Regions from separate parts of the Streptomyces sp. NPDC048291 genome, predicted to be linked through region 1. Evidence: riboswitches for the same ligand, from Rfam matches in the RefSeq annotation. Region 1 holds a riboswitch; the other holds the start of a gene.
The links. A riboswitch is a leader RNA that binds a small molecule or an ion and turns the genes downstream of it on or off. The one in region 1 is predicted to bind glycine.
Positions count from the first base shown of each region.

Region 2: linked by a shared signal. The riboswitch ahead of gcvT (glycine cleavage system aminomethyltransferase GcvT) and the one ahead of gcvP (aminomethyl-transferring glycine dehydrogenase) in region 1 are both predicted to bind glycine.

Region 1 is NZ_JBICZC010000003.1:725,492-729,899, forward strand. Features, by position in the region: gene gcvP (aminomethyl-transferring glycine dehydrogenase) at 1-2,304, opposite strand, end outside; glycine riboswitch at 2,482-2,575, opposite strand; gene ACGF5O_RS10750 (PRC-barrel domain-containing protein) at 2,689-3,069, shown strand; gene ACGF5O_RS10755 (DNA polymerase IV) at 3,217-4,408, opposite strand, start outside.
Region 2 is NZ_JBICZC010000013.1:61,564-65,971, reverse strand. Features, by position in the region: gene ACGF5O_RS32915 (enhanced serine sensitivity protein SseB) at 1-682, opposite strand, end outside; gene ACGF5O_RS32910 (AAA family ATPase) at 793-1,461, opposite strand; glycine riboswitch at 1,651-1,748, shown strand; gene gcvT (glycine cleavage system aminomethyltransferase GcvT) at 1,907-3,049, shown strand; gene gcvH (glycine cleavage system protein GcvH) at 3,174-3,551, shown strand; gene glyA (serine hydroxymethyltransferase) at 3,599-4,408, shown strand, end outside.

The DNA.
Region 1 (4,408 bases):
CCACGAGATCGGCAGGATCCCCGCCGAGCCCCACGGGGCCGCCGAGATCGGCCCGACGCCCGTCTCCGGCCCGGCGGCGGGCTGCAGCGGGTGGTTCGGCAGGTACGGCGCCAGGTGGGCCCGTACGGCCACCGGACCGACGCCGGGACCGCCGCCGCCGTGCGGGATGCAGAAGGTCTTGTGCAGGTTGAGGTGGGAGACGTCGCCGCCGAAGTGCCCCGGCTTGGCGACCCCGACGAGGGCGTTGAGGTTGGCCCCGTCGACGTACACCTGGCCGCCGGCCTCGTGCACCTGCGCGCAGATGTCGGCGACGTGCTCCTCGAACACCCCGTGCGTGGACGGGTAGGTGATCATCAGCACGGCGAGCTCGTCGCGGTGCTGCTCGATCTTCGCCCGCAGGTCCGCGACGTCGATCTCGCCGTCCTCGGCGGTCTTCACGACGACGACCTTCATGCCCGCCATGACGGCACTCGCGGCGTTGGTGCCGTGCGCGGAGGACGGGATCAGGCACACGGTCCGCTGCGCGTCGCCGTTGGCGCGGTGGTACGCGCGGACGGCGAGCAGCCCGGCGAACTCGCCCTGCGATCCGGCGTTGGGCTGGAGCGACACCCTGTCGTACCCGGTGACCTCGGCGAGCCGCTCCTCCAGCTCCCGGATGAGGGTCAGGTAGCCCTGCGCCTGCTCGGCGGGCGCGAACGGGTGCAGCTGGCCGAACTCGGGCCAGGTGACCGGTTCCATCTCGGTGGTCGCGTTGAGCTTCATGGTGCAGGAGCCCAGCGGGATCATGCCGCGGTCAAGGGCGTAGTCCCGGTCGGCGAGCCGGCGCAGGTAGCGCAGCATCGCCGTCTCGGAGCGGTGCTGCCCGAAGACGGGGTGGGTCAGGTAGCCGTCGGTGCGCAGCAGCGCCTCGGGCAGCGTGTCCTCGGTGACGGCGTCCAGCGCCTCGACGTCGCCCTCGACGCCGAAGGCCGTCCAGACGGCGCCCAGCTGGGCGCGGGTGGTGGTCTCGTCGCAGGCCATGGAGACGTGGTCGGTGTCGACGAGCCGCAGGTTGACGCCGCCCTGGCGGGCCGCGGCGACGATCTCGGCGGCCTTGCCGGGCACGCGCGCGGTGAGGGTGTCGAAGTAGGCGCCGTGCACGATCTCGACGCCGCCGGCGGTGAGCCCGGCGGCGAGGATCGTGGCGTAGCGGTGCGTCCGCCGCGCGATGGCCCTGAGCCCCTCGGGCCCGTGGTAGACGGCGTACATGCCGGCCATCACGGCGAGCAGGACCTGCGCGGTGCAGATGTTGCTGGTGGCCTTCTCGCGCCGGATGTGCTGCTCGCGGGTCTGCAGCGCCAGCCGGTACGCCTTGTTCCCGTCGGCGTCCACGGAGACGCCCACGAGCCGTCCGGGCAGGCTGCGCGCGAACTTCTCGCGGACCGCCATGTAACCGGCGTGCGGCCCGCCGAAGCCCATCGGCACACCGAACCGCTGGGTGGTGCCCACGGCGATGTCGGCCCCGAGCTCGCCCGGCGAGGTCAGCAGGGTCAGCGCGAGCAGGTCGGCGGCGACGGTGACGAGCGCCCCGACCCCGTGCGCCTGCTCGACGACGGCCTTGATGTCGCGTACGGCACCAGAGGCGCCGGGGTACTGGACGAGCACCCCGTTGATCTCCCGCGCGGCGAGGTCGGCCGGGATGCCGTCGCTCAGGTCGGCGACGACGACCTCCACGCCCGTGGGCTCGGCCCTGGTCTGGATCACGGCGATGGTCTGCGGCAGCGCGTCCGCGTCGACGACGAAGACGCCCTTCTTGTTCTTGCCCATGCGCAGCGACAGGGCCATCGCCTCGGCGGCGGCCGTGCCCTCGTCGAGCAGCGAGGCACCGGAGGTGGGCAGCCCGGTGAGGTCGGCGACCACGGTCTGGAAGTTGAGCAGCGCTTCGAGGCGGCCCTGGGAGATCTCCGGCTGGTACGGCGTGTAGGCCGTGTACCAGGCGGGGTTCTCCATCACGTTGCGCAGGATGACGGGCGGCGTGAAGGTCCCGTAGTACCCGAGGCCGATCATCGAGTCGAGCACCTGGTTGCGGTCGGCCAGCGACCGCAGCTCGGCCAGCACCTCGGCCTCGGTGCGGGCGCCGGGCAGCTCCAGCCGGTCGGCGTTCTTGATCACGTCCGGCACGGCGGCGGCGGTCAGCTCGTCCAGCGAGCCGTATCCGACCTGGGCGAGCATCTTGGCCCTGGCCTCGTGGTCGGGGCCGATGTGGCGCTGCTCGAAGGGAATCCCCTGCTCAAGCTCGGAGAGTGGGATGCGCTGGGCGGTCATTGCGGAGGCCTCCTGGTCTGACGCGACCTTCGAGGGGTACCCCGGCACGGGTACCCCGACGGCCTCCCCCTCTGTCATCTAACCTGAGAGCTTCACCGGTGTGCCCTCGCGGACCACCGGCTTTCACCGTCGGTGAGGGCGGACACCGTCGACGTCCGCCCTGCTTTCCAGAGTGACCTCGTCCGTGCGGTACGTGAGCCTGAGAGATTCCGGGGAGGATTTGCTCCTTCGGCGCCTCCGGTTTCCCGGAGGACTCTCCCGCACGGGGTCAGCAGCCGCTGTCAGCCTACCAGCGAGGGCAACACCAGGGTCTTCGAGTGGCCGCCTCCTTCAATGTGCTCTTTTGTAGTGCTTACGGATGAGTTGCGACCAAGTGGAGGGCCCGTGCAGACCGACATCGATCCGCGCAACCTGATCGGCCGCAAGGCGTTCGACCGCAACGGCACGAAGATCGGCACGATCGACGAGGTGTACCTCGACGACGCGACGGGCGTGCCGGAGTGGGCGGCCATACGCACCGGCCTGTTCTCCCGGGACGCCTTCGTGCCCCTGGAGCCCAGCGAACTGGTCGAGGGCACCCTGAAGGTTCCCTTCGACCGCGCCCTGATCAAAGACGCCCCGGACTTCGGTGTGGGCCGCCATCTCTCGCCGGAACAGGAACTCCAGCTCTACCACCACTACGGCCTGGACACGACTCCCCCGCCTCAGGGCCGCCCGGACCACGACTTCGGCAAACTTGCGGGCACGGAGGACGCGGGCGCGTGACGCCGTCGGGAAATTCCCCGCGCCCATGAAAACCCAGCTGCGGGCAGTCGTGCCGCTGGGGCGGCACGGGTGGGCGCAGCGGCACCCGGCCAGCGCCGTAAGCATCCCCACCCCCACCTCAGCCCCGGCCCCGGCCCCGGCCCCCGGTCACCCCGGCACCAGCGGCAACGGCTCCGCAGGCTCCAGCTCAGGGTCCTCGACCCGGAACGTCCGTACCCGCCCCGGCCCCACCGCCCCCGGCGTCTCGAACCGCACCGTCACCCGCCCCAGCCCGCTCCCCTGCACCCACCCGTGCCCGTACTCGGCATGCCGCACATCGTGCCCCGCGGGCCACCGCCGCTCGGCGACCACCTGCTCCTCCGTACCGGCCGGCTCCACGACGTCCTCCTCCGCCGCGAACTCCGCCGCCCCTTCCCCGGCCCCGGCCGCCGCCTGCGCGAACAGGTCCTCCTGCGTGTAGTCGGCCAGCCCCGACACCCCCACCCCGAGCAACCGCACACCCCCCGTCGTGTCCACCGAGTCCAGCAGCCGCGCCGCCGCCTCCCGCACCACCGCCGGGTCGTCGGTCGGCCCCCTGAGCGTCTCGGACCGGGTGAGCGTCGAGAAGTCGTACCGCCGTACCTTCAGCACGATGGTCCGCCCGGAGAGCCCGGCGCCGCGCAGCCGCCGCACGCACCGGTCGGCCAGCCGCTGCACCTCGAGGCCCACCCGCAGGCGGTCGTGGATGTCCACGTCGTAGGTGTCCTCGACCGACACCGACTTCGTCTCCCGCTCGGCCACCACGGGCCGCTCGTCGTGCGCGAGCGCCATCGCGTACAGCGCATGCCCGTGGGCCTTGCCCAGCAGCCGTACCAGCTCGTCCTCCCCCGCCTCGGCGATCTCGTCGACCGTGGTGATCCCGGCCCGCCGCAGATGGTCCCCCGTCGCCGGTCCCACCCCCGGCAGGGTCCGCACCGTCATCGGCCCCAGCATCGCCCGCTCCGTGCCCGGCTCGATCAGCACCAGCCCGTCGGGCTTGGCCTGCTCGGAGGCGATCTTCGCGAGCATCTTGGAGGCGGCGAGCCCGACCGACCCGGAGAGCCCCGTGACGGTCCGTATGTCCATGCGCAGCCTCTCCCCCACCAGCCGCGCCGTCTCGGCGTCCCAGGCCACCTCACCGGCCTCCAGATCCACGAAGGCCTCGTCCAGGCTGAGCGGCTCCACCAGCGGCGAGAGTCCGCGCAGCAGCCCCATCACCTGCTCGCTGATCGACCGGTACAGCCCGAAGCGCGGCACCAGATACGCGGCGTTCGGCGCCAGCCGCCGTGCCTGCCCCATCGGCATCGCGGAGTGCACCCCG
Region 2 (4,408 bases), on a different contig from region 1:
GGCCCAGCGCCTTGCCCAGGGCCTCCAGGGGCAGGGCACGCAAGTCGCCCTCCCACTGGGAGAGTTCGACGCCGACGAACATCACCGGGTCGGCCGTCTCGACCACGGCCAGGCAGCGGCGGGCCGAGGCGACCACGCCGATCGCCGCGAACTCCGCGGACGCCGCGGCCAGGAACTCCATCGGGTCGTCCTGCCAGTCCGGTTCGAAGAGGCGGACCCGGCCGCCGGAGGCGGGGCCGTCCAGTTCGGTGCGGCCGGCCCGGCAGAGCTGGGCGACCGCCTCCGGCGGCAGCGGGACCCCGACCACTCCCCCGGGGTTCACCGCGATGCCGACCTGCGGGGGCAGCCCGCGGGCGAACTCGACCGCCGGGGCGATCGTGTACGACAGGTGGGAGCCGGCCACCTGACGGAACTGCTCCTCGGAGCTGAAGACCGGCACGTACACCCGGCCCTCGATCTGCGTGGTGGGCAGGTCGAGCGGGCCGCTGTGCGGGCCGCCGCCCTCGGGCAGCGGGATCCACAGGAAGCTCCGGCCCAGTACCTCGATGAGCCGGCCCGCCGCCGCGGGCACGCCGAGGGAGGCCGACAGGACCTCCTCCAGTTCGTTGCCGGGCCACCCGCCGTGCGGGTGGGGGTGCGCCTGTGCCGGGAAGTCCGCGGGAATGTCCGCCGGGAAGTCCATCTGCCTACCGCCTGCTGGAAACCGCTGCTGAGGCTGGAAAGGCTAGCGGGTGACACCGACAAAGCCACCCCACCAGCCGGTTCGGGCCGCCTTCGGCCGCCTTCGCGCGCTCAGCGTGCGAAGGCGATCCGGCGCAGTACGTCCGCCGCGTCCCGGTCGAGGAGGACCGCCGAGCCGACCCCCTCGGGCAGCTTCCCCTTCTCCGCCGCGCGCAGCAGCCGGCCGGCCGCCCGGCGGTGGCGCAGGAAGGCGTACCGGGACACGCCCCGGCCGCGCTCGCGCTGGCCGTCCAGTGCCGTGCCCGGCGTGACGTCGAGGAGCAGCAGGTGCAGGGTGCCGCCGCGGCGGCGGGCCGCCCGGGCCAGCCAGTCCCGCACCCAGGCCTGGGTCCCGCAGTCGTGCACGACCACGCCCTCACCGGTGAGCAGGGCCCGGCGCAGCCCGGCGTAGTGGGCGAGGCGGACCAGCGGGCGGTAGGCGGCGTACGGCAGGAGCCGGGCCAGCCGGGCGTCCCAGCGGTCGCGGGTGTCCTGGGAGTCGATCCCGATTCCCTGGACGGTGCGGTGCATCAGGGTGGACTTGCCGCTGCCGGGCAGCCCGGTGACCACCACCAGGTCCCGGGGGCCGAAGAGCAGGCCGTGCGGGCTGTGCCCGGCGCGGTCGCGCAGATCGCGGACGACCGGTGCGGGGAGCTCGCCGCACCGCTCGCGGGCCGGGGCCGTCGGCTGCTGGGGCAGGGCGATGCCCGTCGTCGTCGCGTATGCCGTGGTCCTTGTCACCGTGACCGTCCTCCCTGGGGGTTCAGGAAAGGTTCTCCCCACTTAACGTAAAGAGAAGGTAATGCACGGTGCCTCGCGGTTCCGTACGCGTTCTGCCACAGGCCCGTCACAGAACGGAGGGGCAGGTCCGGCCTGCCACGGCCCCGGGCGGCGTGCAATGATGTCCGCGCCAACTGCATACCGGCCGCTTGAATCCGCGCGGGAGAGTCCCCAGCCGTCTTCGCTGGGGCGCCGAAGGAGCAAGTCCCTCCCTTGAATCTCTCAGGCCCCGTTACCGCGCGGGCGAGGCACATCTGAAAAGCGGGCCGCTGTGTCAGTGGCCCCACCCAAGGTGCAAGTCGTGATCACGTCCGTGGTCAGGGCGAACCTCTCAGGTTCCGATGACAGATGGGGAGGACAGCCCTCGCCTGTCATGCCCTTGGGACCTTCGGGAGACGACCGACCGATGAGCAGTACCGATTCCGCCGCACCCCGCCGTACCGCGCTCGACGCCCTGCACCGTTCGCTCGGCGCGACCATGACCGACTTCGCCGGCTGGGACATGCCCCTGCGCTACGGCTCCGAGCGCGACGAGCACGTCGCCGTACGGACCCGGGCCGGGCTCTTCGACCTCTCCCACATGGGCGAGATCACCGTGACCGGCCCGCAGGCCGCCGCCCTGCTGAACCACGCCCTGGTCGGCAACATCGCCTCCGTCGGCGTGGGCCGGGCCCGCTACACCATGATCTGCCGCGCCGACGGCGGCATCCTGGACGACCTGATCGTCTACCGGCTCGCCGAGACCGAGGCCGCTGCTTCTGAATACCTGGTCGTCGCCAACGCCTCCAACGCCCAGGTCGTCCTCGACGCGCTCGTGGAGCGGTCCGCCGGGTTCGACGCCGAGGTCCGTGACGACCGGGACGCGTACGCGCTGCTCGCCGTCCAGGGCCCGGAGTCCCCGGGCATCCTCGCGTCCCTCACCGACGCCGACCTGGACGGGCTGAAGTACTACGCCGGGCTGCCCGGCACCGTCGCCGGCGTCCCGGCGCTGATCGCGCGCACCGGCTACACCGGCGAGGACGGCTTCGAGCTGTTCGTGAAGCCGGAGCACGCGGTGGAGCTGTGGCAGGCGCTGACCAAGGCCGGTTCCGCGGTGGGCCTGGTGCCGTGCGGGCTGTCCTGCCGGGACACCCTGCGGCTGGAGGCGGGCATGCCGCTGTACGGGCATGAGCTCACCACCTCGCTCACCCCCTTCGATGCCGGGCTCGGCCGGGTGGTCAAGTTCGAGAAGGAGGGCGACTTCGTGGGGCGCGCGGCGCTCACCGAGGCCGCCGCCCGTGCGGAGCAGAACCCGCCGCGGGTGCTCGTCGGCCTGGTCGCCGAGGGCCGCCGGGTGCCGCGCGCCGGATACCAGGTGGTCGCCGGCGGCGAGGTGATCGGCGAGGTCACCTCGGGCGCCCCCTCCCCGACCCTGGGCAGGCCGATCGCCATGGCGTACGTCGACGCGGCGCACTCGGCGCCGGGCACGGCGGGCGTCGGCGTGGACATCCGGGGCAGTCACGAGCCGTACGAGGTCGTGCGGCTGCCGTTCTACAAGCGCCAGAAGTAGCCGGACGCCACCGGACCGGTCCGGAGCCGAGCGGCGTGACCTCGCCCACATCGCCGCAGGTCACGCACGTTCCCAGCAGTCCCCCCTTCACCAGCACTCCCCCGCGTACAGGAGAATTCAGGCCATGAGCAACCCCCAGCAGCTGCGTTACAGCAAGGAGCACGAGTGGCTGACGGCCGCCGAGGACGGCGTGGCGACGGTCGGCATCACGGAGCACGCGGCCAACGCGCTCGGTGACGTCGTCTTCGTCCAGCTCCCGGCGGTCGGCGACACGGTGACCGCGGGCGAGTCCTGCGGCGAGCTGGAGTCGACCAAGTCGGTCTCCGACCTGTACGCGCCGGTCAACGGTGAGATCACCGCGGTCAACGAGGACGTCGTCGACGACCCGTCCCTGGTGAACTCGGCCCCCTTCGAGGGCGGCTGGCTGTTCAAGGTGCGGGTCACGGACGAGCCGGGCGACCTGCTCTCCGCCGACGAGTACACCGCCTTCACCGCCGGCTGAGAGCCGCCGCAGAACCCGGCCTAGGAGTCGTACAACAGATGTCCGCTTTGCATACGCTGAACACGCCCCTGCACGAGCTCGACCCCGAGGTAGCCGCCGCGGTCGACGCCGAGCTGGTGCGCCAGCAGTCCACCCTGGAGATGATCGCCTCGGAGAACTTCGCTCCGCTCGCGGTCATGGAGGCGCAGGGCTCGGTCCTCACCAACAAGTACGCCGAGGGCTACCCGGGCCGCCGCTACTACGGCGGCTGCGAGCACGTCGACGTCACCGAGCAGATCGCCATCGACCGGGTGAAGGAGCTGTTCGGCGCCGAGTACGCCAACGTGCAGCCGCACTCCGGTGCCTCCGCCAACCAGGCGGCCCTGTTCGCGCTGGCCCAGCCCGGGGACACCATCCTCGGCCTGGACCTCGCCCACGGCGGCCACCTGACCCACGGCATGCGCCTGAACTTCTCCGGCAAGCAGTTCGACGTGGTCGCCTACCACGTCGACGACGCCGGCCTGGTCGACATGGCCGAGGTCGAGCGGCTCGCCAAGGAGCACCGCCCGAAGGTGATCATCGCGGGCTGGTCGGCGTACCCGCGGCAGCTGGACTTCGCGGAGTTCCGCCGGATCGCCGACGAGGTCGAGGCGTACCTGTGGGTCGACATGGCCCACTTCGCCGGCCTGGTCGCGGCGGGGCTGCACCCGAACCCGGTCCCCTACGCGGACGTGGTCACCTCCACCACGCACAAGACCCTCGGCGGTCCCCGCGGCGGCATCATCCTCGCGAAGCAGGCCTTCGCGAAGAAGCTGAACTCGTCCGTCTTCCCGGGCTTCCAGGGCGGTCCCCTGGAGCACGTGATCGCGGCGAAGGCG